2 regions of the Neobacillus sp. S1115 genome follow, and region 2 is predicted to be linked to the other one. Evidence: riboswitches for the same ligand, from Rfam matches in the RefSeq annotation. Region 2 holds a riboswitch; the other holds the start of a gene.
The links. Region 2 has a riboswitch for cyclic di-AMP ahead of ACZ5B7_RS13305 (APC family permease). Riboswitches for the same ligand answer to the same signal wherever they lie in the genome.
Positions count from the first base shown of each region.

Region 1: it holds a riboswitch for cyclic di-AMP, as region 2 does, so the genes downstream of both, ACZ5B7_RS17845 (TrkH family potassium uptake protein) here and ACZ5B7_RS13305 (APC family permease) in region 2, are expected to answer to the same signal.

Region 1 covers NZ_AP038275.1:3,684,246-3,701,160, reverse strand. The annotation lists gene ACZ5B7_RS17860 (DUF3231 family protein) at 1-797, shown strand, start outside; partial or broken gene ACZ5B7_RS17855 (cold-shock protein) at 823-1,011, shown strand; gene ACZ5B7_RS17850 (DUF3231 family protein) at 1,367-1,918, shown strand; cyclic di-AMP (ydaO/yuaA leader) riboswitch at 2,556-2,743, shown strand; gene ACZ5B7_RS17845 (TrkH family potassium uptake protein) at 2,877-4,226, shown strand; gene ACZ5B7_RS17840 (potassium channel family protein) at 4,348-5,022, shown strand; gene ACZ5B7_RS17835 (cation:proton antiporter) at 5,242-6,420, shown strand; gene ACZ5B7_RS17830 (ABC1 kinase family protein) at 6,638-8,254, shown strand; gene ACZ5B7_RS17825 (PadR family transcriptional regulator) at 8,621-8,965, shown strand; partial or broken gene ACZ5B7_RS17820 (DUF1048 domain-containing protein) at 8,962-9,517, shown strand; gene ACZ5B7_RS17815 (ABC transporter ATP-binding protein) at 9,647-10,408, shown strand; gene ACZ5B7_RS17810 (ABC transporter permease) at 10,409-11,158, shown strand; gene ACZ5B7_RS17805 (alpha/beta hydrolase) at 11,945-12,709, shown strand; gene ACZ5B7_RS17800 (hypothetical protein) at 13,413-13,733, shown strand; gene ACZ5B7_RS17795 (FAD-binding oxidoreductase) at 13,995-15,353, shown strand; gene ACZ5B7_RS17790 (hypothetical protein) at 15,735-16,109, shown strand; gene ACZ5B7_RS17785 (SulP family inorganic anion transporter) at 16,247-16,915, opposite strand, start outside.
Region 2 covers NZ_AP038275.1:2,745,210-2,762,124, forward strand. The annotation lists gene ACZ5B7_RS13285 (MFS transporter) at 1-624, opposite strand, end outside; gene ACZ5B7_RS13290 (arylamine N-acetyltransferase family protein) at 840-1,613, opposite strand; gene ACZ5B7_RS13295 (aldo/keto reductase) at 1,731-2,708, shown strand; gene ACZ5B7_RS13300 (hypothetical protein) at 2,799-2,933, opposite strand; cyclic di-AMP (ydaO/yuaA leader) riboswitch at 3,058-3,200, shown strand; gene ACZ5B7_RS13305 (APC family permease) at 3,329-5,155, shown strand; gene ACZ5B7_RS13310 (hypothetical protein) at 5,213-5,389, opposite strand; gene ACZ5B7_RS13315 (hypothetical protein) at 5,483-5,626, shown strand; gene ACZ5B7_RS13320 (Na-translocating system protein MpsC family protein) at 5,780-6,478, shown strand; gene ACZ5B7_RS13325 (PAS domain-containing sensor histidine kinase) at 6,593-8,431, shown strand; gene ACZ5B7_RS13330 (MFS transporter) at 8,580-9,797, shown strand; gene ACZ5B7_RS13335 (hypothetical protein) at 9,911-10,090, opposite strand; gene ACZ5B7_RS13340 (proline iminopeptidase-family hydrolase) at 10,219-11,088, shown strand; gene ACZ5B7_RS13345 (ATP-binding protein) at 11,297-12,523, shown strand; gene ACZ5B7_RS13350 (MDR family MFS transporter) at 12,743-14,068, shown strand; gene ACZ5B7_RS13355 (YndM family protein) at 14,197-14,652, opposite strand; gene ACZ5B7_RS13360 (ABC transporter ATP-binding protein) at 14,868-15,653, shown strand; gene ACZ5B7_RS13365 (ABC transporter permease) at 15,637-16,398, shown strand; gene ACZ5B7_RS13370 (ABC transporter substrate-binding protein) at 16,420-16,915, shown strand, end outside.

The DNA.
Region 1 (16,915 bases), 940 kb from region 2:
GTTTTAGTATAAAAGAGGATGTAGATTTATCCGCTCCTAGACTTTATTCTGACACTTTTGTACTTAATTTTATAAACCAAATGTCTAAGATTGGTCTTATTTCTTATGCTGGAAGTGTAGCGGCATCTGTAAGAAATGACATTAAAAGTTATTATATGGAATGCCTTACCGAAACAATGCAATTATATAAAAATTCAACGGAATTATTATTGTCAAAAGGATTATTTATCAGGTCTCCCAGCTTGCCAAATTTAGAAAAGGTTGAATTTGTGAAAAAGCAATGGTTTATGTTAGATGTGTTTGGAGAGAAAAGACCATTAACCGCTGCCGAAGTAGACGCTTTATTTGCCAATCTCCAAAGAAACGCTTTAGGAGTTGCGACACTTACTGGATTTAGCCAGGTTGCACAAAATAAAGATGTAAAACAATTCTTTTTAAAAGGTTTAGAAATTGGGAATAAACATATTAAATTATTTAGAGGAAAGTTAGAGGAAAGTAAACTCCCTGCACCTATGGCATGGGATTCAGAAATAACGAATAGTACAGCATATACATTTTCTGATAAACTTATGATGTTCTACACATCTGGTTTGGTTACTTTGAGCGTAGGGTATTACGGTACAGCTGTCAGCCAAAGTCCAAGAGGTGATATTAGTGCAATGTATAACAGGCTATCCTTAGAAGTGCAGTTGTTTGCTGAAGATGGAGCTAATATTATGATAAAAAATGGATGGTTGGAACAGCCTCCAATGGCACCGGATCGAGATGAACTAATTAGGAAAAAGAATCAATTATAAACATATTTAAAGTCCTTCTGTAAATAAGCCTAAGAACTTTAACAGCGAAAAAGGCTTCGGATTCATCGAACGTGAAGGTGGAGAAGACGTATTCGTTCATTTCTCAGCTATTCAAGGCGAAGGTTTCAAAACTTTAGAAGAAGGTCAAGCTGTGACTTTCGATGTTGAGCAAGGACAACGCGGCCCACAAGCAGCTAACGTTCGTAAGGCTTAAATATAATTCCAAACTTGAGCAGACTCTTTTTTAGAGTCTGTTATTTATTTTTCTTAGAAAAACAAATAGCCCCACTCAAAAATGAGTAGGGTACTTGAAAACAGTAAATCAAATGGTAAACCAAGTGTAGCACATACATTGTGGATCTCCTAATTTCTTTGTATTTTTTTACCAAGTGAAAAACTCTGTTGGCAACATAGAAACAGTCTGAAACAAATCAGGTGCGGTGCTTCAATAACCGTAGGATTACTTTTCTTATTCTATCGGGGCAATTTATTTCAACAAGGTCAATGATTTTACTAATATTACATGCATTTGAATAAATTTGGAATAATACTGTAAAGGAGGTGTGGTAATGTCTAATCCTTTTGAGGCGATTTGGAACACGCTTAAAATATCGATTGATACCACAAATGAGCCTAAATCACCGTTACATATCATTGAAGCTGGTGACTGTTGGACGTATTTAACATTAATGGAAGAGTTCATTCGTTATGAGGAAATGGGATTAAATACAACAACAGATGATGAAGTGAAAGAAATGTTAAAGGATGTTATTCAGGTATGTGAATCACAAGTGAAAAAATTAAGCAGTTTTATGAAAAAAGAGGGAATTCCCTTACCAGATGTCTCATCATCAAAACCAAATTCAGACCCAAATGATATTCCTTTAGGGGTAAAGCTGACGGATAACGAACTTGCAAATGGTATAGCATTCAAGGTAGTTACTTGTTTGCAAGCGTGTTCTAAGGGACAAGCTGATTCTGTTCGAAATGATGTCGGATTAATTTGGTTACAAAACTATCTAGAATGGGCAACGTTTGGAACAACCTTAAAAACACTTATGCGTAAACGAGGGTGGCTTAAAGTACCTCCATATTACTATCCTCCTGGTCTACCACGATAATAAAGACCAACTCAATCTTAAGGGTTGGTTTTTTAATTGTGTCTAAAATAGACCAGGATTTATAGTTTTCATATTCAACTATCGGGTGCCATTGTTAAATAAGAGTAGTCGTCTTTTTACTAAAATGGGAATTGAGTTTAATAAAATATTCAATGATAAAGGTGTTTGCCTCCAGAAAGCTAAAGGAGTTTTTTTCAGCATAAATAAATCTCTTTCTAAAATTATAATAGAAGAAATTACCGAAAGTTGGGTGTTAATATTATAACTTTTTATTTAAATAAGGTTCATTTGGCAATTCGAATTGGATAACACTCAAAAAGGATTGAACTGAAATATGTATTCATCGATTATTATTTCTTATGGGATTGTCATAACCTTAGAAATCTTACTCGTATTGATGTGTTCAATATTTATTTATAACAATATGGCATTCTTACTAACTTTAAATTATTCTCTAATAAATATCCCAGATCATAACAAAAATGGTTTGATGAAAGTGTTTTTTAAAACAAATAATCAAAATGCAACAAGTGAAAATTAACGTCTAAATTCTTAATAAAGGTAAGACGCTTAAGGAATGCGTCGTTTTTTTATTTACAAAATGAAAACAAGGGAGTAAGATTTGATTCATAAATTTAATTTGAAATCGCTGAGTTCCATAATGGGAACGGGGGAACCAAATTATAAAGGTTTTTGTATCGTAATGAAACAAAAACCTTTATGGGGTGAATCTTTTTAAATGCAAGTGTTAATTGCTTTAAAAGTAGGGCGACTCTTAGCACCCGAATCCGTCAGCTAACCTCGTAAGCGTTCTGAAGAGATTTTACAATTTCGTGCAGGCAGCATGTTTATTTCATGATGCATAAAAAGCCACGGAGAGATTTTATCTCTTTAGTGGCTTTTTATTATTATGGGTAAAATACCAATAAATAATTTGTACATTGAAAAGGTGAGGGGAATTGTGAATTCATCTGTTAAAAAGAATAATCTGATAAAATTGCACCCGGCACATATCCTAATTATTGGGTTTGGTAGCCTTATTTTAATTGGTACATTACTCTTGATGTTACCAATTGCTACACATGAAGAGGGAAAAGGTCTCCAATTTGTTGATGCCTTATTTGAGGCGACATCTGCTGTATGTGTTACAGGACTCGCTGTGGTGGATACGGGAACAACATTTACATTGTTTGGACAAATTGTTCTTTTAATTTTAATTCAAATTGGCGGATGGGGGTTTATGACCACTGGTATCTTAATGTTCATCATCCTTGGAAAGAAAATAGGTCTAAAAGAAAGATTGCTCTTACAGGATTCGTTGAACTTATTTTCACTTTCAGGAGTTGTTAATTTAGTTATTAAAATCATCAGTATTACATTGATTGTAGAAATGATTGGTGCAATCATTTTAGCGATAAGATGGTCATTTGAGATGCCATGGGAAAAAGCGATTTATTATGGTGTTTTTCATTCTATTTCTGCCTTTAATAACGCTGGCTTTGGACTTGAATCTGACAGCTTGAGTAAGTGGGTAGGCGACCCTACCGTAAATGTTGTCATTACTTTTTTATTTGTTACGGGTGGGATTGGCTTTACTGTAATAATGGATTTATGGAAAAAAGGAACCAATCGAAAATTGTCTCTCCATTCGAAAGTAGCTTTACTAATGACCTTAATTCTAAACGTAATTGGAACTTTGGTCATCTTGATTTCAGAGTATCATAATTCAGCTACAATTGGACACTTTGGGTTGGCAGATAAACTTTGGGCTTCTTACTTCCAGGGGGTTGTTCCTCGCACAGCAGGTTTTAATACGATTGATATTGGTCAGATGACTGTGTCTTCACAGGTTTTCATTATGGCGTTAATGTTTATTGGGGCTTCGTCAGGATCCACTGGTGGAGGAATAAAAGTAACCACTTTCGCCATCATTTTATTTGCTTTATGGTCTGTTCTTACAAATAGGGATGATGTCAATATTTTCAAAAGAAGGATTTCTTGGCGGTTGGTAAATAAATCATTGTCTATTAGTGTATCAGCGATGATATTTATTTTTACAATCTTCTTTTTACTTACCTATACAGAACATGTGGATACGAGGAAGCTCCTGTTTGAAACAATTTCAGCCTTTGGTACTGTTGGTTTATCCACTGGGATAACAGGAGATTTATCTCCTTTAGGAAAATTATTAATTACTATCATGATGTTTATCGGAAGACTTGGGCCTTTAACTATGGCCTTTGCTATCATGTTGAAACGAAAAGAATCCAAAGTAAGATATGCTGAAGAAAAAATACTGATTGGATAATTAAAGAAATGGACGAATTCTAAAGCATTTTAGAAAGAAAAAAGTTAAAAGAATTTTGACCTTTAATGGTAAAACTAAATAGACAGACGAAATTAAATGAAACACTGGGAGAGATAATTCTATGACAAAGCAAACGGCTGTAATCGGAATGGGGCGTTTCGGTTCAAGTGTGGCAATTGAGTTATTTAATGAGGGAGCAGAGGTTTTAGCAATAGATAAAAATGAAAAGAGAATTGATGAAGTTGCTAATGAAGTCACACATGCGGTTGTTGCAGATACAACGGATGAAATTGCGATAGGGGAACTGGGAATAAGGAACATGGAAGTAGTTGTTGTGGCCATAGGTGACGATATTCAAGCAAGTATAATGACCACCTTGCTCTTAAAAGAGGTAGGAATAAAAAAGGTTATTGCAAAAGCTGTTACAAAACAGCATGCAAAAGTTCTTACTCAAGTTGGAGCAGATCATGTTGTTTTTCCGGAGAGTGAAACGGGAATTCGTATTGCTAAAAACATTATGTCACCTAATGTGCTTGATTTTATTGAGCTATCCGAAGATTATAATATTGAAGAAATCATAGCTGCACCTTTTATGATTGGAAAGAGTCTTCGTGAACTAGATATTCGTGCTAAATATCAATTAAGCGTCATTGCGATTAACAGTAAAGGTAAAATGAACATTTCACCACTTCCAGATGATGTTATTCAGTCAAATGATATTCTTATCGTGCTTGGTGAAAAGAAAAATTTAAAAAAGTTTCAGACTGTAAACCACAAGATACTTTCTACACGTTAATTAATTTATGTATGATAATCTAATAAATATAAATAAACTTTGAACCCCAATACTGCAACCTAAAAATAAAAATACAAAATGAATTTGGAGGAGCCTGTCACCAAGGGATTATAATGCCCATTTTGAACAGGCTCTTTTCGTATTTTTGTCAGTTTAAATGCAAAGATAAGAATGAAATACATTTTGTATAAAAACTTATTTTAGAAAGGAAATCCAATTATGATAGAAGTTTGGATCATTCTTTTAGCAATAGCTGTTGGAGTTGCCTTCATAGCTGAAAAAATAAATCAACCTTACCCAACTCTGCTTGTAATTGCGGGTCTATTCATAGGTTTACTTCATATTCCTTTTTTGGAAGAAGTCAAACACCATGCAACAAACGATATTATATTTCAAACGGCAATTATTACGATTTTCCTTGCAGCCTTATTAGGAGATGCGACTTTAAAACTGCCATTTGAAGAACTAAAAAAGAACAAGAAACCAATTTTATTATTGTCACTTCTTGGAACGTTTCTAACTTTTTTATTGGTTTCTACATTCTCCCTTTACTTATTACGTTTGTCACTTCAAGAATCACTTATTTTTGGGGCTGTAATGTCAGCCACGGACCCAATTTCAGTGCTAACCATTTTTAAGTCAATGAAGTTAAACAAAAGATTATCCATTATTGTGGAAGGGGAAAGTCTAGGTAATGATGGTGTTGCCGTTGTACTTTTTAAAATTGCACTTGTTACCACTGTGTTGACTGCAGCGGGGGTTTTTAATGCTTCGGCTGAATTTTTAAAGGTTGTGGTAGGGGGAATAACTGTCGGGTCTTTACTAGGCTTTTTAGCTTCTCGGATAACTCGGCATATTGATCAGCATTTAATTGAAATTGGTTTATCCATTGTTCTTTTTTATGGTGCCTTCGAGCTTGCCGAGCATTTTCATTTCTCAGGTGTGATTTCAGTAGGTGTAGCTGGCTTAATTTTTGGAAACTACGGAAAGAGAATTGGGATGTCAGAGAAAACCCTACGGGAAATGGATTCGTTTTGGGAGACAATTGCATTTCTTGCGAATGCCATGATTTTTTTCATGGTCGGATTAGAGATTGCTCGGATTGGACTGGAAGGGAAGTGGGCAGTTGTTATCGGAAGTATTGTAATTGTAGTTATTTCACGGATTGTAGCTGTGTTTGTGAGCTTATCATTTGATAAAACAGTTCCACTAACATGGAGGACTGTTATTGGATGGGGAGGGCTGAAAGGCTCTTTATCCATTGCACTAATATTATCAATGACTCCAAATTTCAATGGGAAAGACCTATTATTAGCAATGACTTTTTGGAACGTTTTGTTCTCCTTACTAGTACAAGGAACAACTATAAAATTTCTTGTGAAAAAATTTAAAATTTAATCTTAAATTAAATCCAATTTTGCCAAAAAGCTTCAAGAGATATTGTTAAAAAGTTCAAAAAAAGGAAAAATCGAAACAATAATTATGATATAGTTTAAGTAATAAAATAGCGTGTTTTCTGGAGGAGCCTGTCACCATAGGATTTTTTATGTCCTTTTGTTACAGGCTTTTTTCTATAAAGTCGAAACAAAATAGTTATAAGAAAAGAGGGGTGCTAATGAAAACGAGAAACAAGTTATCTCGAACTAGAAAATTGCTTTTTATGGCCTTTATTATCTTCCTTCAAATCTATTGGTATAAAATTCGAAGAAAACCTAAAGACAAATGGGAAATACTATGGGGTGAAATTGGAGCACGATTTAGAAAAACCCTATTTGAATTAGAGGGACTGTTAATCAAAATCGGACAGTTTTTAAGTACCCGTGCTGATTTATTACCCAGTGCTTTTATTCATCAAATTGAAGATCTCACGGACCATGTTCCTCCTTCAAACTGGATTGAGATTAAGGAAATCCTTGAAAAGGAATGGGGGAATTCACTTAATAAAAATTTTATCTCAATCGAAAAAACGGCAATTGCTTCTGCATCGATAGGAGAGGTATATAAGGGGGTGCTGCAAGATGGAACAGAGGTTGCCATTAAAGTAAAACGCCCTAATATTGATTCGGTGATTCAAACAGATTTCCGTACATTAAGTATTATTATTTGGTTTGCTGATCACTTTGTTCCCATGCCAAAAGGGTTCATTAATTTTAAAGTTCTGTTTAAAGAACTTAAACAAGTGATTGAGCGTGAACTTGATTACTCAAAGGAATTAGACACAATTCTTTCTTTTAGAGAACGATTTAAGGATATGAATGTCGTGCAGATTCCTTCGGTATACCCAGAACTTAGCACCCCAAATGTCCTTGTAATGGAATGGGTTGAAGGTATAAAGCTCACTGATACGAAGGGGTTAGAGCTATTAACAGAAAGCCGAGAGGAGCTTGCCAAGAGGCTTTTCAAAGTATTCCTTCCTCAATGGCTTGAACCAGGTATTTTTCATGCAGATCCACATCCAGGTAATGTTTTAATATCAATGGAAGGTAAGATTATCTTGCTTGATTTTGGAATGGTGGGGGAGATTTCTAAACAGGATGCAGCTTATTTTCAAGGGTTAATCCAAAGCATACTTTCGAGAAATTATCCTAAAGCTGTTGATTGTTTGATCCATTTAGGATTTTTGCTACCTGATGCTGAGTCAAGAACAATTGAGCGTTTATTAGCTGAATTGATCGCCATACAGCCATCACAATTAAAAGAAATGGACCTATTTGCTTTAAAAATGGAAATGAATGATTTACTCCAAGCCTTGCCCATACAAGTCCCAACAAGATTTGTCTTTTTAGGCCGATCTTTTGTAACGATTGAAGGGATTATTCGAAATTTGACTCCAGATTCTGAACTTATTGATTTAATGAAACCTGTGTTTATTGAGTGGCTGGGGAAACAAGGGAATAAATGGTCCTTTGTTTGGCAATGGATTCAATCACAACCGATTTTTAAGATTTTCCATTCTGTTGTGGAATTTTTAGATGCACCTCAAAAATTAGAATTACTAAAAGAGATTGAACAAAGAAGACAGTTCCAGTTTACTATTTATGAAAATAATAAAAAGCAGTTATTTCAATTAACACTAATCGGATTCACAGGAATTGTACTAGGTATTTATACAGTTAGCTCTCTTATATGGCAGATCTCGTGTGGAGTAACCGTTGTGTCTTTTGTTGGGTATTTAATTTGTAGTTATAAACAGAGAAAATGGATGAAGTATATGCATGAAAAACGAAGATAGTAGAATAAATGATTTATGTTTTAAAAAAATTATTCTAAGTGATTGAACGAGATAAAACTTATTTGAATAGTTGGAACATGTAAATCAAGTCCACCAAAATGAGTGAGTTCCTGGTCATCAACCCCTTCACCAATTATTTTTAAATTATTTAGATCTTCTTGAGAATAATCACGTGTCTGGCTAAAGTCTTAGCTGTCAAATTTGATAAAAACACCTTTGACGTCGTAAAAACGGGCTTTTTTGACGAAAAGTTTTATTGACAAACGGCCCTACTCAGTAATACTATATACTAGTAGTCAGTAACACAAAATACCTGTGATACTGACTACTGAAAAAATATAAGTAAAATATACGCGGAGGTAAAAATTGGAAAATATAACAGAAATGCTGAAAGGGGTGCTTGAGGGGTGTGTGCTTGAAATCATCAGCCGTGGCGAAACTTACGGCTATGAAATCACGCAACAGCTGCGAGAACTTGGCTTCACTGATGTGGTTGAAGGCACAGTTTATACGATTACCATGCGGCTTGAGAAAAACAATCTGGTGGACATCGAGAAAAAGCCATCCACTATGGGACCGCCGAGAAAATTTTATACACTCAACGCAGCAGGTCAAGAACAACTTAAAATCTTTTGGAAAAAATGGGAATTCATCTCAGGTAAAATTAACGAACTCAAAACTAATAAAATCAAAAGGAGAGAAGTAAAATGAATATTTTTGAAAAAATTATCGGAAGTCTGGATGACAAGCGGGAATGGAGAGCGATGGAGGCACGTGCGAAGGCACTTCCAAGTGAATACCACAACGCTTACAAAGCTATCCAAAAATATATGTGGACTGCTGGTGGTGGTCCTATCGACTGGAAGGACAGCAGCCGTATCTTTTACGGCATTCTCGACCTCTTCGAGGAAGGTGCAGTGGAAGGCAAGAAAGTTACTGACCTCACGGGCGAGGACGTGGCTGCTTTCTGCGACGAGCTAGTGAAGGATGAGCAAACTTGGAAGGATAAGTTTCGCAAGAAGTTGAACGATACGATTGGTCGTGGCTAACGGCGAAATCCTAGTGGATTTTCGCCTAGCATCGATACTAACGGCGCAAACCACCACTGATGACGACTTGGCTTCCTTTGCCTACGAACTAGCGGCAAACGCTAAAACCTATGTTGAAAAGTATCGTGAAGATTTAAATCAGATTATCATGAAGGATTGGGAAAAAAGAAAATTCAATAGATCATACCGACTGAATAGCTGGTTACAAATGTAATGTGATCACCTTCACTATTCAGTTATATTTTTAACACGGTAGTAAGTAATACTGAATATCAGTCAGACTAAGTAGGGTAGTATTGGCAATCTAGCGCCTTGCTGCGCTTTTTATAAGGGGGAAAAAAGTATGAGCAATGGAGCGATTTCTGTAAAAGGGTTAAAAAAATCCTTTAAAGATAAGGAAGTCTTAAAGGGGGTGGATTTTGAGGTGCGGCGTGGCGAAATTTTCGCTCTGCTGGGCTCAAATGGAGCGGGCAAGACGACGACGGTCAACATCCTCTCGACGCTGATGAAGCCCGATAGCGGCGAAGTGGGAATCTGCGGCTTTGACATCCAGCGTCAACAGGATCATGTTCGCCAAAGTATCAGTCTGACAGGGCAGTTCTCTGCTTTAGACGGTATGCTCACCGGGAGGGAAAACTTGATGATGATTGCCAAGTTGCGGGGAGTTTCCAATCCCGCTCAAGTCGCCGACAACCTGCTTGCCAGATTCAGCCTCACCTATGCGGCCAACCGCCGGGCAGACCAGTATTCCGGCGGGATGAAGCGCCGCCTTGATATCGCCATGAGTCTGATTGGGAAGCCAGCAGTCATTTTTCTCGACGAACCGACCACAGGGCTTGACCCCGAAGCGCGGATTGAAGTATGGAATACCGTCAAGGAGCTTGCCGGCGGCGGCACGACCATCTTGCTGACAACCCAGTACCTGGAGGAAGCCGAACAACTGGCAGACCGTATCGCAATCCTGCATGGCGGAAAAATCATCACGACCGGTACCCTTACCGAACTTAAAGAAATGTTCCCGCCAGCGAAAGTGGAATACATCGAGAAGCAGCCGACATTGGAGGAAATTTTCCTCGCGATCATCGGCAAAAAGGAGGAGATGTAAATGAAAAGTAAAACATGGATATTACTAGGGCGCTTAATGCGCAACATCATGCGAAGCCCTGATACGATTATCACGGTGGCGATTACGCCGATTATGATGCTGCTGCTGTTTGTCTACGTATTTGGCGGCGCTATAGAGACAGGCACGGACAACTACGTCAATTATTTATTGCCGGGAATCTTGCTGATGGCTATAGCATCCGGCGTCGCTTACACTTCCTTGCGGCTGTTTACGGATGTAAAGAGCGGGCTGATGGCGCGTTTCATTACCATGCCCATCAAGCGCTCATCGGTATTGTGGGCCCACGTGTTGACCTCGCTTGTTTCCAATGCGCTTACTGTCGTGGTGGTTATCATCATAGCGCTTTTGATGGGCTTTCGTTCCAGCGCTGATATCCTACATTGGCTCGCAGTTGCTGGGATACTAGGGATTTTTACGCTGGCGCTGACATGGCTGGCGGTCATTCCCGGATTGAGAGCGGGGTCTATGGAAGGGGCGACAGCCTACTCGTACCCGCTGATTTTCCTGCCGTTTATCAGTTCGGCCTTTGTCCCCACCGAAACCATGCCTAAAATTGTCCGTGCGTTTGCTGAGAACCAGCCCGTGACTTCAATCGTGAATGCGATTCGTGCCCTCTTGTACGAAGGGTCTGTTGGCAACGACATCTGGATCGCGCTTGCCTGGTGCGTCGGCATCATGGTCATCGCTTACTTCTTCGCAAGTAAACAGTTTAAACGCCAATTAGGGTAAGTACACCATTATAGGATTAGTCAAATCAATAGTCAGCAGCTGCGATTAATGCATTTGCTATCACATGGAAGGCTGCTAAAATGCCGGGGAAACCATCGATTAAATCATGGAGAAACAGAGGTTTTTATACTCACTCATAACTTTATGTTCTACCCTGCCTACCGCTATAATAAAACTAAATAAAAATTGGTCAACCAGAAATATCTGGCTGAACTTATATTACGAAATGGGTGCTAGAGTGAAATAAAAGCACATTAGAATTAATAACGCTTGGGATTAGTTTGTTATTCGGTATGCTATTTCAAATGTGTATAATAAAACTTACTGTTATAGATTATCTGTATTAATTCTTGGGGTTTTTGGTTCAAAAGCCGCTGCTGCCCTAGCATTTTCATTATGTTGATGGTTTTTGTATATATCTAATTTACTGCATCTTTCTATGTGTTTGGAAGTTTTCTTTTTTGCCAGCCACCTTATCACCTCCTACGGATAATATGTCAAACGTTTAACTTGAAAATAAAAATGGTTGAAATTGGTTAAACTCTTAAACTGAATGTAATTTTTTCATTATTATCTCTACATTCTTAATGGAAGGATATAGATATTCATTATTATGAGACCTCAGGAAGGAGGGTTAGAAAAAGCCCGCCGAGGATGGTCCTAACATTTTGGGGCACGAGAACCGAACCAATGTTTCGTAATTCACAGTTGACAGGTAGGAATAATATGAATTATAATCCTGTTAATTAGAAAAATGGAAATGGTTGTTTAAGGAGGGGACGCGGGATGAAAGAACAATATCCTGTTTTGGCCGGAGCGGAGTCATTTTTTATTAAAGGGAACGATACGGGTATCTTAATTTCCCATGGATTTATGGGCACTCCTCAAAGTGTGCAATACTTGGGACAAGAATTTTCCAAACTGGGTTATACGGTTTATGCCCCAAGGTTAACAGGTCATGGAACGCATTATCGGAACCTAGAGAATACTACACATCATGACTGGTTTTCAGCTCTAGAAGCAGGTTACAAATTTTTAAAGGAACGATGCTCCACTATTTTTGTCATCGGTCAATCGATGGGAGGGGCATTAGCACTCTGGTTGGCAAATAAATATGCTGATATAGAGGGAATCGTTACCATAAACGCTGCTTTAAGTTTACCAGACTATGAATATTTGGTTGGAAAATCAAAACCAAGATTTCTTCCTGAAGGTACACCGGATATACGATTGGAGGGTGTTCATGAAATTACCTATAACAAAGTTCCAATTCAGTCCATTCATGAACTCCAAGCTCTGATGAAGAAAACGCCTGATTTCATCCCAACAATCACCCAGCCTATCCTTTGCTTTAAATCGCTGGAGGACCATGTAGTTCCTCACGAATGCACAGATTATATTTTCAATCGTGTTGGGTCTACTCAAAAAGAAGTGGTGACGCTTTACCATTCTTTCCATGTGGCATCCATGGATTATGACAGGGATGAAATCATTAAGAAAACACACACTTATATAAATAAAATTGCTGAGCAAAAAGAAGTACTAATTTAGACTAAAAGGCCCACTGTAGTTGGCAATAACAGTTTGGAACACGAGAATCGCTCGCGTGCATCCAACGGACAAAACCGGTGAAAAAGAAGAGAAAGTGTCCGAACTTAGGGGCAAAATAAACAAATACTCGCCGAACGTACCAAGGAAGGTCTGCCTTATACAAAATAAAAGGCAGGCCTTTTAATATAAAAATAATTTAAATAAGGGAAAGAATTGTATTGAATAATCAAAAGCGTCAAATGAGCATTTTTTTTATGGTTCCAGTCGATCAAGTATCATCTTGGAGACATCCTGATAGTCTTTCAGAAGAGTTCCCCGAAATTGGAGGGAGGTAGGCAGGATAATAATACTATCTCCATGTTTTCGCCTATTATGGATACTTTTATATTTGCTGATTTTATAAATATATAATATTATTATGTTAACCAATAAAATTTTACAATTTGATGAATTCGTTTAAAAAATATATATGTAAGCACTATAAATGGTTATAATAAATTTAAACTCGTTTCAATAATCTCCAATTTTCTCCAAAATCCTACACATCCACACTAGTACTCTTTCAATATGATTAGAAATGGCGTTACAAAAGAACTAAAATGAATCTATTTAAAGGTTTCGATTAAGCGGTAATTACCAAAGGTAAGAAAATGTAGTAGGAAGGGCAAAAATTATTATAATTTATTTATGGAAGGTGACCGGAATGGAACAGCAAATAGTTGAATTGTTAGTCAGAATGGATGAAAAACTTGAAGAGATGAATGAAAAACTTGGAGCCATGGATGAAAGACAGCAAAGAACGGAAAGTAAGCTTAACGAAATGGATGAAAGTCAGCAAAGAACGGAAAGTAAGCTTAATGCAATGGATAATAGACTGCATAGTACGGAAATTAAACTTACCGCAATTGATGATAAACTCGAAATGGTATATGCAACGGTAAAAAGGATTGAGACCTCCCAAACTGAAGATGTACTAGCTCTTTTGCAACTACAGAAAAAGAAACTCGATTTTGAAATGGAATAAATAATCAATAAGTGAACTGAAATGGACAAAAGAATAAATTTATCAAAACAAGTGCCAGAGATCCTCAAGAAAAAGTGGGGGAGCCTGGCATTTTGTGTTTATTTTAGCCTTAAATGCTTTAATATCCTATACACCTTGCTCCAATTAATTAGTAAATAGATTCAGTGAAGATTCAAAAAAGTCACACCTCTATTGGTGAAAAATGGTATATTAGTACTGGGTCATTATATCTAATATAAGGAGCGTGTTAATGTGTTTAATATGCTAGAAAATCAGATTGGTAATCGATTACTGCTGCCGGGTAATGAACGCTATGAGGAAACAAGAAAAGTTTGGAATACGGCAGTTGATAAACAGCCGGCAGCAATAGTCGTTTGTGAATCAGAGGACGACGTGATTGCAGGAGTACAGTTCGCAAAGGAAAATCAACTATCCATCTCCATTCGCGGTGGCGGACATCATGTTGGCGGCTTTGCGGTTTGTGAGGAAGGTTTGATGATTGATTTATCACAAATGCGGAACGTATCCGTGGATGAATCTAGACAAGTGGCACTCGTTGAAGGAGGCGCTAAACTTGGGGATATTGATCTTGAGACACAAAAATATGGGTTAGCGGTACCGACTGGCACTGTTTCTGAAACCGGTGTAGCTGGTCTCGCTTTGAATGGCGGACTTGGCTATTTAAGAGGAAAGCATGGTTTAACCTGTGATAATATCGTTGGTGCTAGAGTGGTAACAGCAGACGGGGCGGCCATTAATGTGAATGAAGAAAACCATCCTGACCTTTTTTGGGCGATCCGTGGAGGTGGCGGCAATTTTGGCGTCGTCACGAAGTTTGAATTTGCCTTACATAAAGTAGGACCAGAAGTATTTGCTCTAGACGTCATGTACGATTATAAGGATGCAAAAGTCATCATTCAAAAATTACAAGCATTCTTGGAACAAGCCCCTGATGAGGCAGTTTCTATTAATTTAACGGCAACCGTATTACCACCTGCTCCATTTTTACCAGAATTCTTACATTTTAAAAAGGTCATTATGTTTACAGGAATATACACTGGAGATGTATCAGAAGGGGAAACCATTCTACAGCCATTGCGCGAATTAGCTGAACCCATCATGGATCGTACAGGTGTGATGCCATTTGCAGAATACCAAAAGAAGCTTGACCCGATGGTACCTGAACACGTTCGTGTTTATGGAACCTCGTTGTACTTTGATCAACTAACGGACGAAATTATTGACCAGCTTCTATATAAAATCGATAATGCACCTGCTCCAAGTATTTTGGTACAGCTATGGGCACTTGGCGGAAAAATGAACCGAGTACCAGCAACGGCGACACCATATGCCATTAGGGATGCGAAATTTGTCCTGTTGGTTGATTGCATGGCTATGGCAGGGGATGACGACCTTTGTAAACAATGGATCGATTCTGTCTACGGTGGATTGCTGCCATTTTCACATAAAAAGGCATCCTATCTCAATGCAATTGGTTCAAATGAAGAGGCGACAACCAATGCATTCCAAGAAAACTATGCAAGATTGGTAGAGATTAAGGAAAAATACGATCCAGAAAATCTTTTCCGCCATAACCATAATATTAAGCCATCAAAGTAAGTAGCAAAATATGATTTGATAATAGTTTGAAAGGGATATAGGATTGATTTTCGAGGCTGCTTGCTACTCTTTGGCAACAAGGATTAACCGATTATGAGTTAATCCTTGTTGCATGTTAATAGGAGCATTTAAATATCATCGGAATATCTGAACGAAGTGAATCTTCGGACAAAACTGGTGAAAAAAACAGAGAAACTGTCCGAACCTGGGGCCCCTTCGGACAAAACTGGTGAAAAAAACAGAGAAACTGTCCGAACCTGGAGCCCCTTCGGACAAAACCGGTGAAAAAAGTAGAGGAACTGTCCGAACTAAGTAGAAATTCCGAAAAAATATCCGCGATTAGTGTTTTCGATAGTTTAATAGCCAAGGTGGGTGTTCCACGTGGGGAAATGGGTTAGAACAGGAACGATTGTATTAATTTTATTCGGACTCCTAATGATTTATCTGAAGGATATTTATTATCCTGCTCTTCCGATCGAATCAGTTTCAAAATCGGAAGTAATAAACAAGGTGAATAAATCGAATGGAAATATTGTTAAAATTACAGATGAAAACAGTTACCAGTGGTATATATCAGAAATGAAACAAGGAAGAGCGTATGAAAATTTAAAAAGATTGATGAAAGATAAAGGCTGGTTTTTTAAAGAACAACTAGGTTCGGGCTTTGTTTTTCAAAATGAACAAGGTGAAATAATGGTTTCAAGTGAAATGTGGACTAGAAAATATGTAATCTTGCATTTTCCAAAAGGTATTTAATGACCATGTTTCAAGATAGGTTAGCAACCAATAATTTTGTTATGTTAACTTAAAAACACCACTCAATAGTTTAAGTTTATTAGTTTACAATCTTACGAGGATAAAAAGAACACACTGAATCAGTGTGCTCTTTAACATTAATGACCCGCAACCTTCTCAAGTCCACCCGGCTTGTTATGAACGGCAATTTTATCAATAAGTTTATTGCTTTCTGTATTTAATCCTTTTAAATTCACTTTGACACCGTTTTGATGGTACTTAATGACTACTTTATCAATCGCTCCAACAGCCGAGTCATCCCAGAGGTGAGCATTTGATAAATCAATATCAATTTCATTAACAGCTTCTTTATAATCAAAACTGTTGACAAAGTCTGTTACAGAAGCAAAGAAGAGTTGACCAGAAACATGGTAAACCTTCTTATGAGAACCTTTTGCAGAAAGGCTGGTTACTTTTACTTTTGAAATTTTTGAGGCAAAGAAAATAGCACTTAATATAATTCCTACCAAAACGCCCAATGATAAGTTATGAGTTTTTACAACTGTCAATACAGTTACGATCATAACAATCGTGTCTGAAACCGGAATTTTTCTGATTGCTTTTAAGCTCGACCAATCAAATGTTCCGATTGAAACCATAAACATGACACCGACTAATGCAGCCATTGGAATCTGTACGAGGAACCCTTGCAGAGAAACAATAAGTGTTAATAAAAACGCACCCGCAACAAATGTAGATAAACGGCCTCTACCACCAGACTTAACATTAATGACTGTTTGTCCAATCATGGCACATCCAGCCATACC
Region 2 (16,915 bases):
CAATGAAGTAGCCAGTTTTTTAATGGCTAATTTTTGCGGTGTGAAATGTGTAGATTTAGGCAAAATCAGCCAGAAAACAAAGCTTGCCAGTAAACTAATAATGCCAACGCCAATTAAGGCGACATGCCAGCTGAAATAATCGGTTAAAACGCCGCTGATAATCCTTCCTGCCATTCCGCCAATGGAATTCCCGCTGATATATAGCCCCATTGCCATTCCTAAGCTTTTGCCTTCGATTTCCTCGCCTAAGTAGGCCATCGCTACAGCCGGCAGGCCAGCAAGCGCAATGCCTTGCAAGATCCGACTTAAAATCAGTAAATGAAAATTGGGTGTAAAAGCCGTTAAAATGGCTAGAATAGACGAGGTAAATAACGCAATCGTCATGATGGATTTACGTCCAAATACCTCCGATAAAGAACCGGCTATTAAAAGACTGATAGATAAGGCAATCGTAGTGGAAGACAAGCTTAAACTGGAAACCGCCGGAGAAATATGAAATTCCTGAGCAAAATCTGGCAGGAGGGGCTGTGTTCCCCAAAGAATGGCAAAGGTACTAAAACCGCCTGCAAATAATGCTAGGTTTACCATTTTAAATGTGCGTGTCCCACGTTGAATGTAACTCATTTTTTGAAGACTCCTTTATTTTGTTTTAACTAGATGCTAGCATTACATCTGAGTCCCTCTTATAGTTAGATATTATTATCATACTCTTCTTTTTACATAAATTCTAATTGTTGATATGCATGAAATTGGTGAACGGGAGGTATGGTGGAATTATCATCTAAAGGTCAAAATAAGAAGGCGTGGCCAATCACGGACCATGCCTTTTTATTTTAGTCTCAAATTCCAAATTGTTCTTTGGCAATCAATTTGAACTGCTCTGGGTCAATATCCTTTTTGACCATTTTTCCATCCGTCCACTCGGTTAACGAAGTGTCAGTAAGGATTAAGTTACCCCTGTCGGTGAACCTGGTGATCAATGGCTTTTTATTAAAAGAGGATTCGGGGTGCTCGATTATGATTTTCTGCATCTCATTTAAATCAGATTCATCTACGGATTTCCTGGTGTCAAAAGCATAGCCCATCTTCCAATCTTGGTCTTTATGTTTTAGTTTCATATGCAAAATGTAATTTCCATGCTCTGTGTTGGTTTGCTCGATGCGGAATTCTCCATTTTGGGATGCTACGATTTCCCCGCTGAATGGGATGGGCTTCAATGGCAGGTTCCCCCCGAAACCTGTGTCGATGAGGTATCGGTACTCGTTGTGGGTGATGACAATCGCCACATGAGTTCTTCCGGTAGAACTCCATTGATTGGCAATATGATTGTATACTACACCCTGAACTAAGGAGACATTAAAACCATTTTCAATTAAAAAATAATATAGAATGGTGTTAAGGTCATAACAAAGTCCGCCTTCATTTTTTAATAGGATTCTGTTTTTTAGGTTTTCTTTTGAAATTTCGGCAGTTTTATTAGCGATGATGCACAAATTTTCAAAGGGAATGGATTTTGCTGTTTTATAAAGAATGGTGTCTACTTTTTCAAAGGTAACAGTTTCGTCTTGCGGGTACCCAATTCTTTTGCGGAATAATAGATTTAATTCACCCATTCCTAAATCCTCCTAGAATTTATAATCAATTAAAAATGCGAAAAATGCATTATGTAAAAATTACCCAAAATATATTATAGTTAAGTTGAAACTAAATTGAAAGAAGGTACATACATGATGGATTACGTTAAGCTTGGTAATACAGGGTTAGATGTTTCCCGGTTATGTCTTGGCTGCATGAGTTTCGGTGTTCCTGAGCGAGGAACTCACCAGTGGGTGCTTAACGAAGTACTAAGCCGCCCGATTATTAAAAAGGCACTTGATGATGGCATCAACTTTTTTGACACGGCAAACGCCTATTCAGACGGAACAAGTGAGGAAATTGTCGGCCGCGCCCTGAAGGAGTTTGCAAACCGGGATGAGATTGTCATTGCAACCAAAGTGTACATGCGCATGCATAAAGGCCCGAATGGTGGAGGGCTCTCCAGAAAAGCTATTATGGCAGAAATCGACAACAGCCTAAAGCGCCTAGGGACTGATTATGTCGACCTGTATCAGATACACCGCTGGGACTACAAGACGCCTATTGAAGAGACAATGGAAGCACTGCATGATGTGGTGAAGGCCGGTAAGGCCAGATATATAGGCGCTTCATCCATGTATGCGTGGCAATTTATGAAAGCACAAAATATTGCTGAGCGTAACGGATGGACGAAGTTCGTTTCCATGCAGAACCACTTAAACCTTCTTTATCGTGAAGAGGAACGCGAAATGCTGCCGCTCTGCCGGGAAGAGAAAATCGGTGTAATTCCTTGGAGTCCGCTGGCAAGAGGGAAGCTGACCCGCGACTGGGTAGAAACGACTTCCCGATCCCAGACAGATGAATTTGGAAAAACACTTTACACATCTGCAATTGAGGCGGACCGTAAAATCGTCGAACGTGTAGCGGAATTAGCCGCAAAACGGGAGGTTCCCCGTGCACAAATTGCACTTGCGTGGGTGCTGCAAAAAGCACCTGTTACAGCACCTATCATTGGGGTCACGAAAATGCCTCATCTTGAAGATGCAGTTGCAGCAATCTCGATTAAACTCACCCCGGAAGAAGTGGCCTATTTGGAAGAACCTTATGTCCCTCATCCGGTTCGCGGCTTCTAATAGTAACTCATAATATTATAACTACCTTCTGTTAAATAAACAGACTACGATTTTTTACATCGTAGTCTGTTTTCACTCTTATTAGACATCTCAATTTTTATGTGTTTCATGGTCATAACGCTCGACATTTTGTTCAACCGTGTCCCACCCAAATTCCTCGTTAATGTCTTTCACTAGCTCGTTTAAAAATTCATCAGATATAATAGGATTTTTTTCGTTACGCATGAAAATCCTCCTTTTGACTATTTTATGGAATAATCGCTTGTCCCGTTACTTAACATAACCGTTTATCTATAAAAAAAATCATTTACAACAAGCGAACACGGGAGTATGATATTCACAGTTTCAAATTTCTAAATCGCTGAAACCGATAGGTGCGGGGGAACCATTGTTCTGGATTAGTAAATAATCCTAGGGGTGAATCCTTTCAGGCAGGGCTACTCAAAGGCCCGAACCCGACAGCTAACCTCGCAAGCGTTATATTGAGTAGGAAGGCGGAGCTTGTGATGCAAAAGAAATGATGTGTCTACAGGTCTATTCGTAATGACTTGGAGGCACTTTTTATTTTGCGAAAAATAGGGAAACTTACTTACAACTTATGAAATTTGGCGGTGACATGAATGTTTTCTTCTGTAAAAAGGTTCTTGATAGGGAGGCCTTTGAAATCACATGAACTAGGAGAACAAAAAATTAATAAAACAAAAGCTTTGGCGATTCTTTCTTCGGATGCGTTGTCGTCAGTGGCTTATGGTCCTGAGCAGATTTTGATTGTCCTCGTGACAGTTGGAGCGACCGCATTCTGGTATTCCATTCCGATCGCCGTCGGCGTATTGATCCTGTTAACTGCACTTATCTTATCTTATCGGCAAATCATCTTTGCTTATCCGCACGGCGGCGGAGCCTATGTGGTGTCGAAGAGTAATTTGGGAGTGAATTCCGGGCTGGTGGCCGGAGGCTCTCTGTTAGTGGATTATATTTTAACGGTTGCTGTCAGTGTATCCGCTGGGACTGATGCCATCACTTCAGCGTTTCCTAATTTGCATGGCGATAATGTGGGGATTGCGATTCTATTTGTTCTATTCATTACCCTTTTAAATTTAAGGGGAGTAACAGAGTCTGCGTCCATTTTAGCCTATCCTGTATACCTTTTTGTCCTAGCTTTGTTTATTTTAGTAGGTGTAGGTTTATATAAAATCATGACTGGCCAAATTTCGCCTGCCTTACATACTCCAATAGGGACGCCAGTGGCTGGGATCAGTTTGTTTATTTTATTAAGGGCATTTGCTTCCGGAAGCTCTGCCTTAACAGGTGTTGAAGCGATTTCGAATGCCATTCCAAACTTTAAAGATCCGGCACCCAAAAACGCCGCCAAAACTTTAATGGCAATGGGAATTCTGCTTGCGGCTCTATTTTCGGGAATTGTCTTTTTGGCTTATTATTACGGCATCGTGCCTAGAGCAGAGGTAACCGTTGTTTCACAAATAGCTGAGCACACCTTTGGACGGAATTTCATGTACTACTTTATACAGGGAACTACAGCTTTGATCTTAATTTTGGCCGCAAACACGGGGTATTCTGCGTTTCCACTATTGTCGGTCAATTTGGCAAAAGATAAATTCATCCCGAGAATGTTCCTGGTTAGAGGAGACCGATTAGGGTATTCGAATGGAATCATTATTCTTGGTGCGGCGTCTATGATCTTAATCCTTGCCTTTCATGCGGAGACAGAGCATCTTATTCCGCTTTATGCCGTCGGGGTGTTTATACCGTTTACCTTGTCACAAACAGGTATGATGGTCAAATGGCTTCGCGAAAAACCAAATGGCTGGGGATTAAAGTTTGTTATTAATACCACCGGGGCCCTAATCAGTTTTACAGTAACACTCATCTTTTTCGTTACAAAATTTTCACGGGTTTGGCCGATATTAATCTTTTTGCCATTGATTATCCTTCTGTTCCACAGGATTAAAAAACATTATGAAGCAGTTGGGGACCAGCTTAGAATTTCCGATTGCGAGCCTGCTGTTCCGATTGAAGGGAATGTCATTGTAGTGCCTGTGGCGGGTATTACCCATGTGGTCGAAAATTCGATCAATTATGCAAAATCGCTGAAGCCTGATCAAATTATTGCTGTTTATGTCGCGTTTGAAAGAGAGGACGAGCATAAATTTGAAGAGAAATGGAAGAAATGGCACCCGGATATCCGCCTTGTGACGCTCCATTCTCATTATAGGAGTATCATTAATCCATTAACGAAGTTCGTTGATACTGTTGAAAATAAAGCAAGTGAGGCCAATTTCCGTGTTACTGTCGTCATTCCGCAATTTATGCCAAAGCACAATTGGGAAAACATTCTTCATAATCAATCCAGCCTGCTGATCCGATCCTTTTTGCTGTACCGCAGAAACGTGATTGTCACGACAGTTCCATATCATTTAAAAAAGTAAATAGGACAAAAGGAAGGTGTAATCTGGCACCTTCCTTTTTTTGTGCATTCAAATGTTTTAGGTGCGTATGGTAGAGGTAGAGAAGTTCTTTATCATTTTTTGCAGATTTCTGTGGCCATCTCTTAACTTAATTGCTTCTTCTATAATCTTTTGGAAACCTTCCAAATCTCTGTCAGTAGCGTTTAAAAGGGACTTCGGCAAGCCTTCGACGATTTGTTGTAGGGTTAAATCCATGTATAAAACCACCTTTCAACTAATTTCGTTAGACAATGATTTTCGTCTTTTTAATTAAATTTTAGAAAAGACTGTTTTTTTCCTGCAGGCAACGTGAAAAACTTATCACCAAATATCGGCAGAATCATTCAGGATTGGCGGCTATTATTGAACATCTTTCAAATAACGACAATAGATGCGCTTGTTGGCACCGGATGCCGATTCAAACTGACTGCCGTTCAGTATAAAAATGAATAATTATTTTTTTATAAATAATAATATTTATATGAACTTTTAAATCTTTTTTCTATTTGTCAATGGCAAATAGTAGAAAATCATTGAAAATTTTAGCGGAAAAATATACAATAAATTTGGGATGAAAGAAAAAATGCTTTTATCTCAATTAAGAGGATGGTTTTATTGGAAAGCAAACAGCTTCAAATGGAACTTTCAAGCTATATTGGCAGAGCACTGCGTGAAGCATTTGGAAAGGGACCCGAATCCGTTTATGTTTCGGTCAATCAGGCTTTTGTAACGGTTTATTTGCGAAACTTCATCTCACCGACTGAGAACGTTTTATTGGAACAAAAACAAAAACAGTTGTTCCAAAGTACAAGGGATATCTTAATGGAAACACTTATTCCGGAATTTAAGGCATATATGAAAATCTTAACCGGATTGGATATTAAAGAGTTTTATTATGACTGGGGCTTGCATAATAAAAGCGGGATGTTTGTCTGTATCGGTTCTGATCCCGCGAAAGACGAAAATAATGCGGAGTACAGTGGAAGAAACTCAATACATGAAGAAGTCAGGGTTATCAGCATTCAGGCTGAAAAAGAACCGGAGAAGATTGATTCCTATTTCATTAACAATCGAACATTGGTTGTGATTAGGAAGGGAATACTTGTTCCGATTGAGAGGGAGTTAATTCGGTTAGGCCATTCCGAAATATTAAAGATCTCTAAACGTAATCTTGAAAAAAGATTATTACATAATAAAGGTAATTTCGAAGGCATTCTTCAAACGAAAGTAACTGACATATTTGTGGATTGGGATTTTCAGTTAGATAAAAGTGCCATCGTATTGATTTTATCTCCAACAACATAGGGCGGAAGTGAGTTAGACAATTTTGATTGAGCTAGACACAAGCCAAGATGGGACATTAACCTATCTTGGCTTTTTTGTATAGGTATAAAGTAGGAAAGGAACTGATAGAGAAAGATGAACAGTCCTGTTGAAAACATTAAGAATGAAAAGAACCAGTTATTAAAAAAATACATAGGGGAACGTTTTGCTGATTACGAAATGCTGTTTGAACGCAGCCAAAATGCGCTTATATTATTAGATACTGCAGGTAATATAGTGAGGGTCAACCCAACATTTGAGATGCTTTGTGAGTATACTGCTAAAGAAGTGTTAACGATGAAACTGCAGACTTTTTTTCCACTTGATAGCTTAGACAACGTTTTCTATCATTTTCATAAGACATCATTGGGTCAGTTGGAAAACTTCGACTGCCAGATGAACAACAAAAGCGGTGCTATCCATGATGTCAATATTACAAACATACCAATCAGTGTCGATAACCAAATCGTTGGGGTGATAGCTGTCATAAAAGATATTACTCTATTAAAACAAAAAAAGACGGAAGTTCGGAAAATTGAAGAGTTTCACCGCTTATTGACGGAAAATGTTCTTGATACAATCCTCTGTACTAACCTATTGGGGAAAATCATTTATATTTCTCCATCCTGCGAAACGATATCCGGTTACAAGGCCGAGGAATTGATTGGAACCACTCTTACATTCATCGTGCACGAGGAAGATTGGGAAAAGGCTTATGCCGATCGAAAATTATCCTATTTAGGTGGGGAAAGCATCCGCGGGAAGTATCGGATCCGCAGGAAAGATGGAAATTTGGTTTGGGTGGAGGCACTCAGTAAACCGGTTTTTGACCCGGATACACAAACAATAGTGGAGGTTGTTTCAGTTGTCAGGGAAATTACTGAACGGATTAAAGCGGAAGAGGAATTGTGGAGCCGTAAGAAGGCATTCCGCGAATTAGTTGAACATTCCCCGGATGCTGTACTCATTGCCCAGGACAAGGATATTATTTTTGTAAATAAAACAGGTATTGAATTGCTAGGTGCTGCCAATGCCGAAGAGATTCTATCAAAAGAACTTCTCTATTTTATTCACCCTGATTACCATCAAGAGGTGAAGGAGCGGATTCAAACCGTTTCTAATGGTAAAACGGTCGATTTTCGGGATTACAAAGTAATCCGCCGGGATGGGTCAGTTTTTGATGCTGAAATAAAAGGAATTCCTACATTTTTCAATAATCATTATGCCCAACATGTGATTATTCGGGATATTACTGAACGTAAAAAGACGCAGGAGCTTTTGCTAAACTCTGAAAAATTAACCATTGCCGGGCAATTGGCTGCAGGCATTGCCCACGAGGTCCGAAATCCACTGACAGCCATTAAAGGGTTTTTGCAGTTAATGGAAAGGAAAATGGAAGATCAAACCTATTTTGGAATCATTGAATCGGAAATAGATCGCATTGAACTAATCCTCAGTGAATTGCTAGTTCTAGCCAAACCGCAGGATGTTAAGTTCGAATCCGTCTATTTGCCAGCCTTGATTGAAGATATTAAAACATTAATCGATACCCAAGCAATTATGAATAATGTTAGTATTGAAGTGGTTAATACAAATGGACCAATCACCATCAAGGGGGATAAAAATCAGTTAAAGCAGGTCTTTATCAACTTTTTAAAAAATGCCATAGAAGCAATGCCGAATGGTGGCAGTTGCATTATTGAAATGAAAGTAATCGGTGAGAACAAGGTGAAGATTCTCTTTAAGGATACGGGTGCCGGCATTCCGCCGCAGCTTTTGAAGCGAATGGGCGAACCATTCTTTACGACCAAAGAAAATGGCACAGGGCTCGGAATTATGATTTCCAAACAAATCATTGAAAACCATCACGGCACAGTTCATTTTTGGAGTGACAAGAAGGGAACCATTATTGAGGTCCTTCTTCCGTTACAATAGTGATAAAAGTATCCCAAGTAAAAATACTTGGGATACTTTTATTTCAACAATCGGATATTTCGGGAGTGAAAATAATTTTAGTTTATGATATTATGACAGTATTAAATTTAAATTTTTGGAAAAAAGTACAATTTAGGAGATGGAAAACGTGCTAATGTGGAAACGAAATTTATGGGTGCTTTGGGTTGGCGTGTTCTTTACATCAGCCAGTTTTTCCATGGTGATTCCTTTTTTACCGATATTTCTGTTGCAATTAGGGGTGCATGATCACGCTGAAATGTGGTCGGGTGTGCTCTTTAGCGCTGCTTTCTTTGCTGGTGCATTCGCTTCACCATTTTGGGGGCGTGTGGCCGATAAATATGGAAGAAAACCAATGATTATAAGGGCTGGAATTGCCCTTTTTGTTATTTATACGTTAATGGCATTTGTCACCAATCCATACCAAATCTTAGCATTAAGGATTTTACAGGGGTTACTCAGTGGGTTTATTCCAGGTGCAATTGCTTTGATTGGAACCAATACTCCGAATGAAAAAGTTGGGTATGCCTTGTCCATGATCTCCTCGGCATCAGCATCAGGGGGCATCCTTGGTCCACTATTAGGCGGGGGTATTGCACATCTTGTCGGTAACCGGCTTGCTTTTGCCAGTGGTGGAGTATTTGTATTCCTCGCCACGCTGCTGATTATTTTTTGGGTAAAAGAAGAAAATTTCAAGCCTAACAAAGAGCGCGGAGGCTCTGTAAGAAATGATTTTAAGACAGCGATGACCAACCGGCCGTTATTTCTTGTGCTCATTTTAACAGTTGTAACAAGTTGTTCCATCATGACGATCGAACCGGTGCTTCCTTTATACGTTGTAAAGTTGGGCGGGTCTTCCGATAACGCTTCTTTAATTGCCGGTATCGTGTTTTCACTGCCAGGTATCGCCAGTGCTTTATTTGCCCCGTATTGGGGAAAATGGGCTGATAAAGTAGGTTTTCAGCGGGTGTTATTCATAGGCTTGATGGGCGGCGGCATCGGCATGTTAGCCCAGGTACTGGTCTCGCAAATATGGGGATTTTCTATCATCCGCTTCATGTTTGGCGTCTTCTTCTGCGCGGTTTATCCAGCGTTAAACGGTTTGGTCGTAAAATCCACGCCAGATGAATTCCGTGGCCGTGCCTTTGGATTAAACCAAACCGCCAATCAGATTGGCGGCATGACGGGTCCGATGATTGGTGGCTTCTTAGGCGGAATATTACCGGTTCAAAGTGTGTTCCTGGTAACCGGTGTCCTTCTTTTAACTGCCATGGGCATGGTGTATTGGAATGCAGGTGTGTTAAGTGGTTCATTGAAAGGGAAGATTATTGCCAGAAAATCAGGTTAATATTTCAATAACAACAAAGAGATTGGAGCAAATCCCAATCTCTTTTTGTTTTACTGAAAATATAATGAGTCCGTAAAAAAAGAGTGAACGAAAAATTCACTCTTGGCCAGCTCTTATGCTTTTGTGTTATTCGTTTTAGTATCGATGCTATTAGTAATGGGGTGAGGCTGTCCGTACCCTTCTATATTTCCGGCATGGTCCTCATGGTATTGAGTTCCTGAATTCTGACCGCTCGTCAGTGATTTTCCTTTTTGCTGTTTGTTACTAGGCGATTGTTCCATTGTGTTTTTCACCTCCCTGACATCCTATAGAGTGGGAAGTAAAATTAAAATTATTCATAAGTCCCTAATATTCTGTTGTAGATAAATGATGTAAAATAGTCTTAAACAGAATCAAGATAAATATTAAAGGAGAAATTCTAATGCGGACAGAAGGATACATAGACGTAATCGGTGGGAAAGTTTGGTATGAGAAATATGATCATGGAACGGGGAACACACCGGTAATTATTTTGCATGGCGGTCCGGGTTCATCTTGCTTTTCCTTACAGGGGTTGAAGAAGTTGGCGGCAGACCGCCCGGTCATTCTATACGATCAATTAGGTTGCGGCAGGTCAGAAAGGCCACAAGATGATTCACTTTGGCAGTTGGATCGATTCGTGGAAGAGTTGGGACAAATTCGCGCCGCTTTGAACCTTGATGAAGTACATATTCTTGGGCATTCCTGGGGAACCACACTAGCGGCAGCCTATTGTTTAACGAAACCGAGCGGGGTGAAAAGTGTCATTTTTTCAAGCCCATGCCTGAGTGCGCCATTATGGGAACAGGATCAAAAGCGGAATTTGAAAAAGCTGCCGGTTGAAGTCCAAGATACCATAAAACGCTGTGAAGAAGACGGAGCCACGGATTCGGAAGAGTTTGAGGCAGCCATCGAGGTGTTCAGCAAAGAATTTGTCTGCCGGATTCCAAAACCTGAGCATCTAAAAGCGCACCCTGAATACCGAAACTCCGAAATTTACAATATTATGTGGGGACCATCCGAATTTACGGTACTGGGGAATTTAAAAGAATTTGACTGCACCTCACAATTGAAGGAAATCATTTGCCCCGCACTATATACGTGTGGCCGGTACGATGAGGCTACGCCGGAAACAACAGAGCATTACAGCCGTTCAACACCTGGCTCAAAATTTCATGTATTTGAAAACAGTGCCCATATGCCATATATTGAGGAACCGGAAGAATTTTTACGGGTTGTTGGTGAATTTATGCACTGGGTTGATAGTCTATAAGAAGAACCGCCTGAGTTTTTTCAGGTGGTTTTTTCTTCTTAATGACCTAGTTGGAAAACGAATAATTAATTTATACCCGGGCATAAAATAGATGCCTTTTATATTGGACCTTTTTTCCTTGAGATGAAAAAGTTGGAGAATGATAAAGGATTATTTGTGATTTCGTCGAATTATATCAGGTAACCTACATACACAAAGAGGAATGGACATGAATAAATCAGGACAAATCATTTTGCTGCTACTATCACTCATTTTTACTACCTACCAAAAGATTATGTATCATGAACCCTTCTTTACATTTGACTTTTTCCTTTTTACCCTGATCGCTTGGTTTGTTGGCTGGCAATACGATAAGGCCAGATTTTTTGAAAAAAAAGCACGTGAAAGTGAAGAAAGCTATAAGAGATTACTTGATTCACTCCCTGAATCTATCTTTATTTATCAGGATACGAAAATTGTTTATGGAAATCGGGCAGCTCTCAGTATGGTTGGCGCCAAAAGCTTGGCAGAAGTTCTTGGGAAGTCTATTTTTGAATTTATCACGCCTGAGTATAAAGAACGGCTCGAAGAACGAATCAAGCTAATTAAGAAAGAAAAATGCCCCCTTGCTACTATTGAATATAAAATTAAACGGACCGACGGAACGGAATTTTTTCTTGAAGTTACCCCCTTATCAATTGTTTTTGGAAAAAAAGAAGCGATCCTCGTGGTTGGAAAGGATGTCACAGCCCGAAGAGAGGAAACAGAAAGACTTCTGCAAAAATCCGAAAAATTGGCTTTGCTCGGCCAAATGGCGGCGGGAATTGCTCATGAAATCCGCAACCCGCTTACGTCCATTAAGGGATTTATCCAATTATTCAAAGCGAACAGTGAACAGGGTGAATATTATGATATCGTATTATCAGAGCTGGAACGTATTAATGCCATTGTGGGCGAATTCCTGGTTCTGGCTAAACCATCCGCGGCTGTTTTCAAGGAACAGAATATTGAACTATTGTTACATGATGTTATTACCTTAATAAATACTCAGTCTATCATTAATAATGTGCAGATTTATACTGAAATTGCTGAAGAGCTCCCGATGATATCTGGTGAAGAAAATCAGTTAAAGCAAGTTTTTTTAAATCTCTTGAAGAATTCAATTGAATCCATGCCTCTAGGCGGCGATATCTTTGTAACGGTAGGGGTAAAGGAAGAAGGAGAGATATCCATCCGGATTACCGACGAAGGGGTCGGCATACCAGAAGAACGGATTCTAACACTAGGAGAGCCATTCTATACAACAAAAGAAAAAGGAACCGGTCTCGGATTAATGACCTGTTTCAAAATAGTCGAAGGCCACCGCGGCCAAATCAAATTTACAAGCGCAGTACACCAAGGAACAACCGTAGAAGTCACCCTCCCAACAATTACGCAGCCATTATTAAAAAAATGAAACATGGGGACGGTTCTTGTGCATCATTTGCATGAGAACTGATTTTTTTTTTTGAAGAGGTATGGGGCAGTTCTAATGAAACATATGTCCAGGCGCCGATTATTCATATTTTTTAAAAAATAAAAAATTAGTAAACCTTTTGCTATAATAGTTTAGACTGAAATCATATATATGTAAAAAATCGGAAGAGTTATTTTTGGCTTTTTCACGGAGGTTTATATGGGGAAAAATAAATATGTATTTTGGGGGCTGGTCATCACGACCCTCATTTCGGCGCTTGACGCCAATATTATGCAGACAGCTAGTCCTACTATTGTCAAACAGCTTGGCGGAATGGAGTTGTTTGCGTGGATATTTGTTGTCTATATGCTGGCAAGTACAGTAACCGTACCTTTGTACGGAAAATTATCGGATATGTATGGACGAAAAAATCTGCTGATGATTGCGGTTGGAATTTTTACATTAGGTTCCATTTTATGCGGCATGGCGAACTCAATGGTTTCCTTAGTTATATATAGAGGTATTCAAGGCCTTGGAGCAGGCGGCATGATTCCACTCTCGATGATTATTGTCGGAGATTTGTTCACGATTGAAAAGCGCGGCAAGATCCAAGCGGTTTTCAGCAGTATTTGGGCCATTTCTTCTATTGTCGGGCCAGTGATGGGCTCCTTTTTCGTCGAGGCTCTGACTTGGAGATGGATTTTCTTTATTAATATTCCGATTGGTATAGCAACTGTATTATGTTTGCTTCCTTATAAAGAGCAAACAGAATTTAAGAAAACTCATATTGACTATAAAGGTTTCTTTTTATTTGGGGCTTCGGTCAGCCTTCTATTATTATCTACCAATGTAGGCAACGCCATCTGGTATGTGATAGCGGGCATAATTGGTATGATTATTTTTATTTTGGTAGAAAGAAAGGAAGCGCATCCTTTTTTACCTGTCTCCCTTTTTAAAAATAGAGGCATCCTGATGACAAATCTATTTATGTTAGTGTACTGTTTATCGTTTTTTGGCACCTCTAATTATATACCGCTGTTTCTTCAAGAGGGTTCGCATATGAGTATTTATAAGAGTGGCTTGATTTTATTAAGCATTGCGGTCGGCTGGATGTTTGGCAGTACACCCGCTGGAAAATGGATTATCCGATTCGGTTATAAACGGTTATTTATTATCGGCAGTTTTATTACTGCGTTATCAGGACTTGCACTGTTTATGTTTATTAAAGATTTGTCGTATACGAATTTGTTTTTAATTTTGACGGTACAGGGCTTTTCATTTGGGTTATTGTTTGCAGTCGGCACGATTGCTTCGCAGGAGTTCGCTGAAGCCAATATTAAAGGAGTATCCACCTCGTTGCAGATGTTTTTGCGGAACATCGGTACATCGATTGGCGTTACCGTGATGGGGTTGATTATTAACCATACTGCAAATATTGTAAATGGCATGCAGAATGTCTTTCTTTATGCTTTAATTTTAAGTTTGGTCACGGTTGTGCTAAGCTTCCTCATTCCTGCGAAGACTGCAGAATTGAGTGAGGGATAACAACTTATGACTAGATAAGAAGGTTGCATATAAAAATATTATGTAAACCTTTGTGGTAGAAGTCCTCATGAATTGTTCCATGAGGATTTTTTTTATAAGAGTTAACCATGCTCTGAATTAGGTTATTTCTACTTATTCTCGTCCGAACTCCTGACGTCCGGCTTTACCGGAGTAAACTCCTCGGCAGCTTCTGTTTGGAAATGTGGTTGTTGTTGGATAGGCCTCGAGGTATTTGTAAATTGTTTGTTTTTCTCATTCGTAAGAAAACCATGGTAAAAGTATTCAAATAAGGCCACGGCAGCAGCTGAAATAAACGAGGCCCAAATTAGATTATTTTCGTTTGTCAGCATTCGCCCCATTAACCACACCGCCAAAAAGGTAACTAGAAAATCCGCCACGGTTGCCAAGAGGTTGGTGGTTTTACGAAGAATCAGTAAATCTCCTACTACATAACTGACAATCCCCAGTACAGCCGTTATCAATAGGACATCTCCAAAACTAAAATCAAAAAACAAACCGAGAATGATCCCAAGTACAATCAAGCAGGGTATAAACTTGGCTGCCAAACGATATACATTTTGCATCAACGAATCCTCCTTTTTCCTGTAGATTTCCCCTTGAATTTTCCAAATATACAAATACAGAGGAGCCTGGCACCTTTTTTACCCAACCCACAATCATTAATTTGCAAAATTTGCAGAAAAATAATTGACTTTACCCACAGAACCTTTATAATAAATTTTAATCAATATAAATCCGATAAAATTAATGCGAATTATAGGGAAAGTGGGGATGCGAAGTGTTTCTTCACATTAATGAGGTAAATAAGCAGTTTCTTAATCAAAATGAGGTAAGTACTGTTCTTTCAGATATAAATCTGGAAATAAAAGAGGGCGAATTTGTTTCGATTCTTGGGCCGTCCGGTTGTGGGAAATCGACCTTATTATCTATTGTGGCCGGGTTGACTAAGCCCTCCAGCGGCGAGGTCCTTTTGAATGGCCAGCCTATTACCAAACCGGGCCGAGACCGCGGGATGGTGTTCCAGCAGCCTGCTCTATTCCCGTGGATGACCGTGGAAGAGAATGTTATGTTCCCGCTCCGCAAAGAGATGAAAAAGAAGGAAGCAAGGGAAACAGCCCACCAATTTTTAAAAATGGTGCAGCTCAGCAACTATACAAAGCATTCACCGCATGAACTATCGGGCGGAATGCAGCAGCGCGTGGCAATCGCCCGTGCGCTTTCAATGAATCCAAAGGTCCTTTTAATGGATGAACCGTTTGGTGCGCTTGATGAGCAGACACGTTCGCGTCTCCATACCGAGTTAGAAAAAATTTGGCTTGAAACACGGAAAACGATCCTATTTGTCACCCATAGCATCAGCGAATCTATTAAGCTATCAGACCGGATTGTTGTGATGGGAACGCGTCCAGGAGTGGTTCTCGAGGATATTCACGTAAAAATCCCAAGGCCGCGCGCAAACCATCCGCAAATGGTGACCAAATTGGAAGAAAAGATTATGGGATTACTACAATCCGAGATTGATAAAGTTGTGAAAGAGGAACTCGCATATGCAGCAAACAATTAAACGCACCATATTCTTTGCACTGCTCTTAATCATCTGGCAGGGGGCAGTAAGAATTTTTGACATTTCACCAGCACTAATGCCGGCACCAACGGATGTTTACGAAGCACTTGCCAAAGGTTTTTCTGATAAAACACTAATCTACGATATACTTGCCAGCCTGCGGCGCTTAGCTATTGGATTGTCACTTGCCATCGTAATTGGTGTCGGTCTTGGCATTCTTTTAGCAAAAAATAAAACCGCTGATGAGACTCTTGGAACTTTGATTTTGGCCCTGCAAAGTGTACCGAGCATCGTCTGGCTGCCGATTGCAATCATGTGGTTCGGCTTAAACGAACAAGCCGTTACGTTTATCGTCATTCTTGGCGCCACCTTGGTAATGACCATCAATATGCGGATGGGGATTAAAAACGTTTCGCCTCTATATATTAAGGCCGCACAAACGATGGGTTCAGGGGGATTGGACTTATTCCTTAAGGTTATTTTTCCGGCATCCATCCCATACGCCGTGACGGGTGCCAGACTTGGCTGGGCATTTGCCTGGCGAGCGCTCATGGCGGGGGAACTTTTAAGCAGCGGTCCGGGGCTTGGTTATACACTTAAATTTGCCTCCGATTTTGGCAATATGAGCCTTGTTATCGCGATTATGATCATCATCGGCGTCATTGGAACGATTGTTGATATTACCTTCTTCCAGCGCGTTGAAAAAAATGTCATGCGCCGCTGGGGTTTAGAAACTAGCAATTAGAGATTAAAAGGGGAGAAAAAGATGAAAAAGCAGGTATCCATCATCAGCATTATTCTATTATTGGTATTCGGAGCGCTAGCGGGCTGTGGCTCAAAAGAAGCTAGTTCCGGCAGTTCAGAAAAGGCTGCTAAAAAAGTAGTCATCGGTTATTTTCCAAACATTGATCATGCTCCGGCTATGGTTGCAAAGGCGAAAGGCTATTATGAAAAAGAATTGGGTAAAGATGTAACAGTGGAATACAAAACATTCCCGGACGGCGGCGCATTTATGACCGCTCTTAAAACTGGCGATATTGATGCTGGTTTAGTTGGACCTGGGCCAGTTATGAATAACTTTACAAACGGCGCAGATGTTAAAATCCTTGCAGGTGCCTCTTCAGGCGGTACAGCCATTGTAGCAAGCAAGAAGAGCGGCATTAATTCTGTTGAAGACTTCAACGGAAAGACGTTTATTACTCCAGGCGTTGGCTGTACACATGATGTTCAAATGGAAACATTTTTACAGGATTTCGGAATCT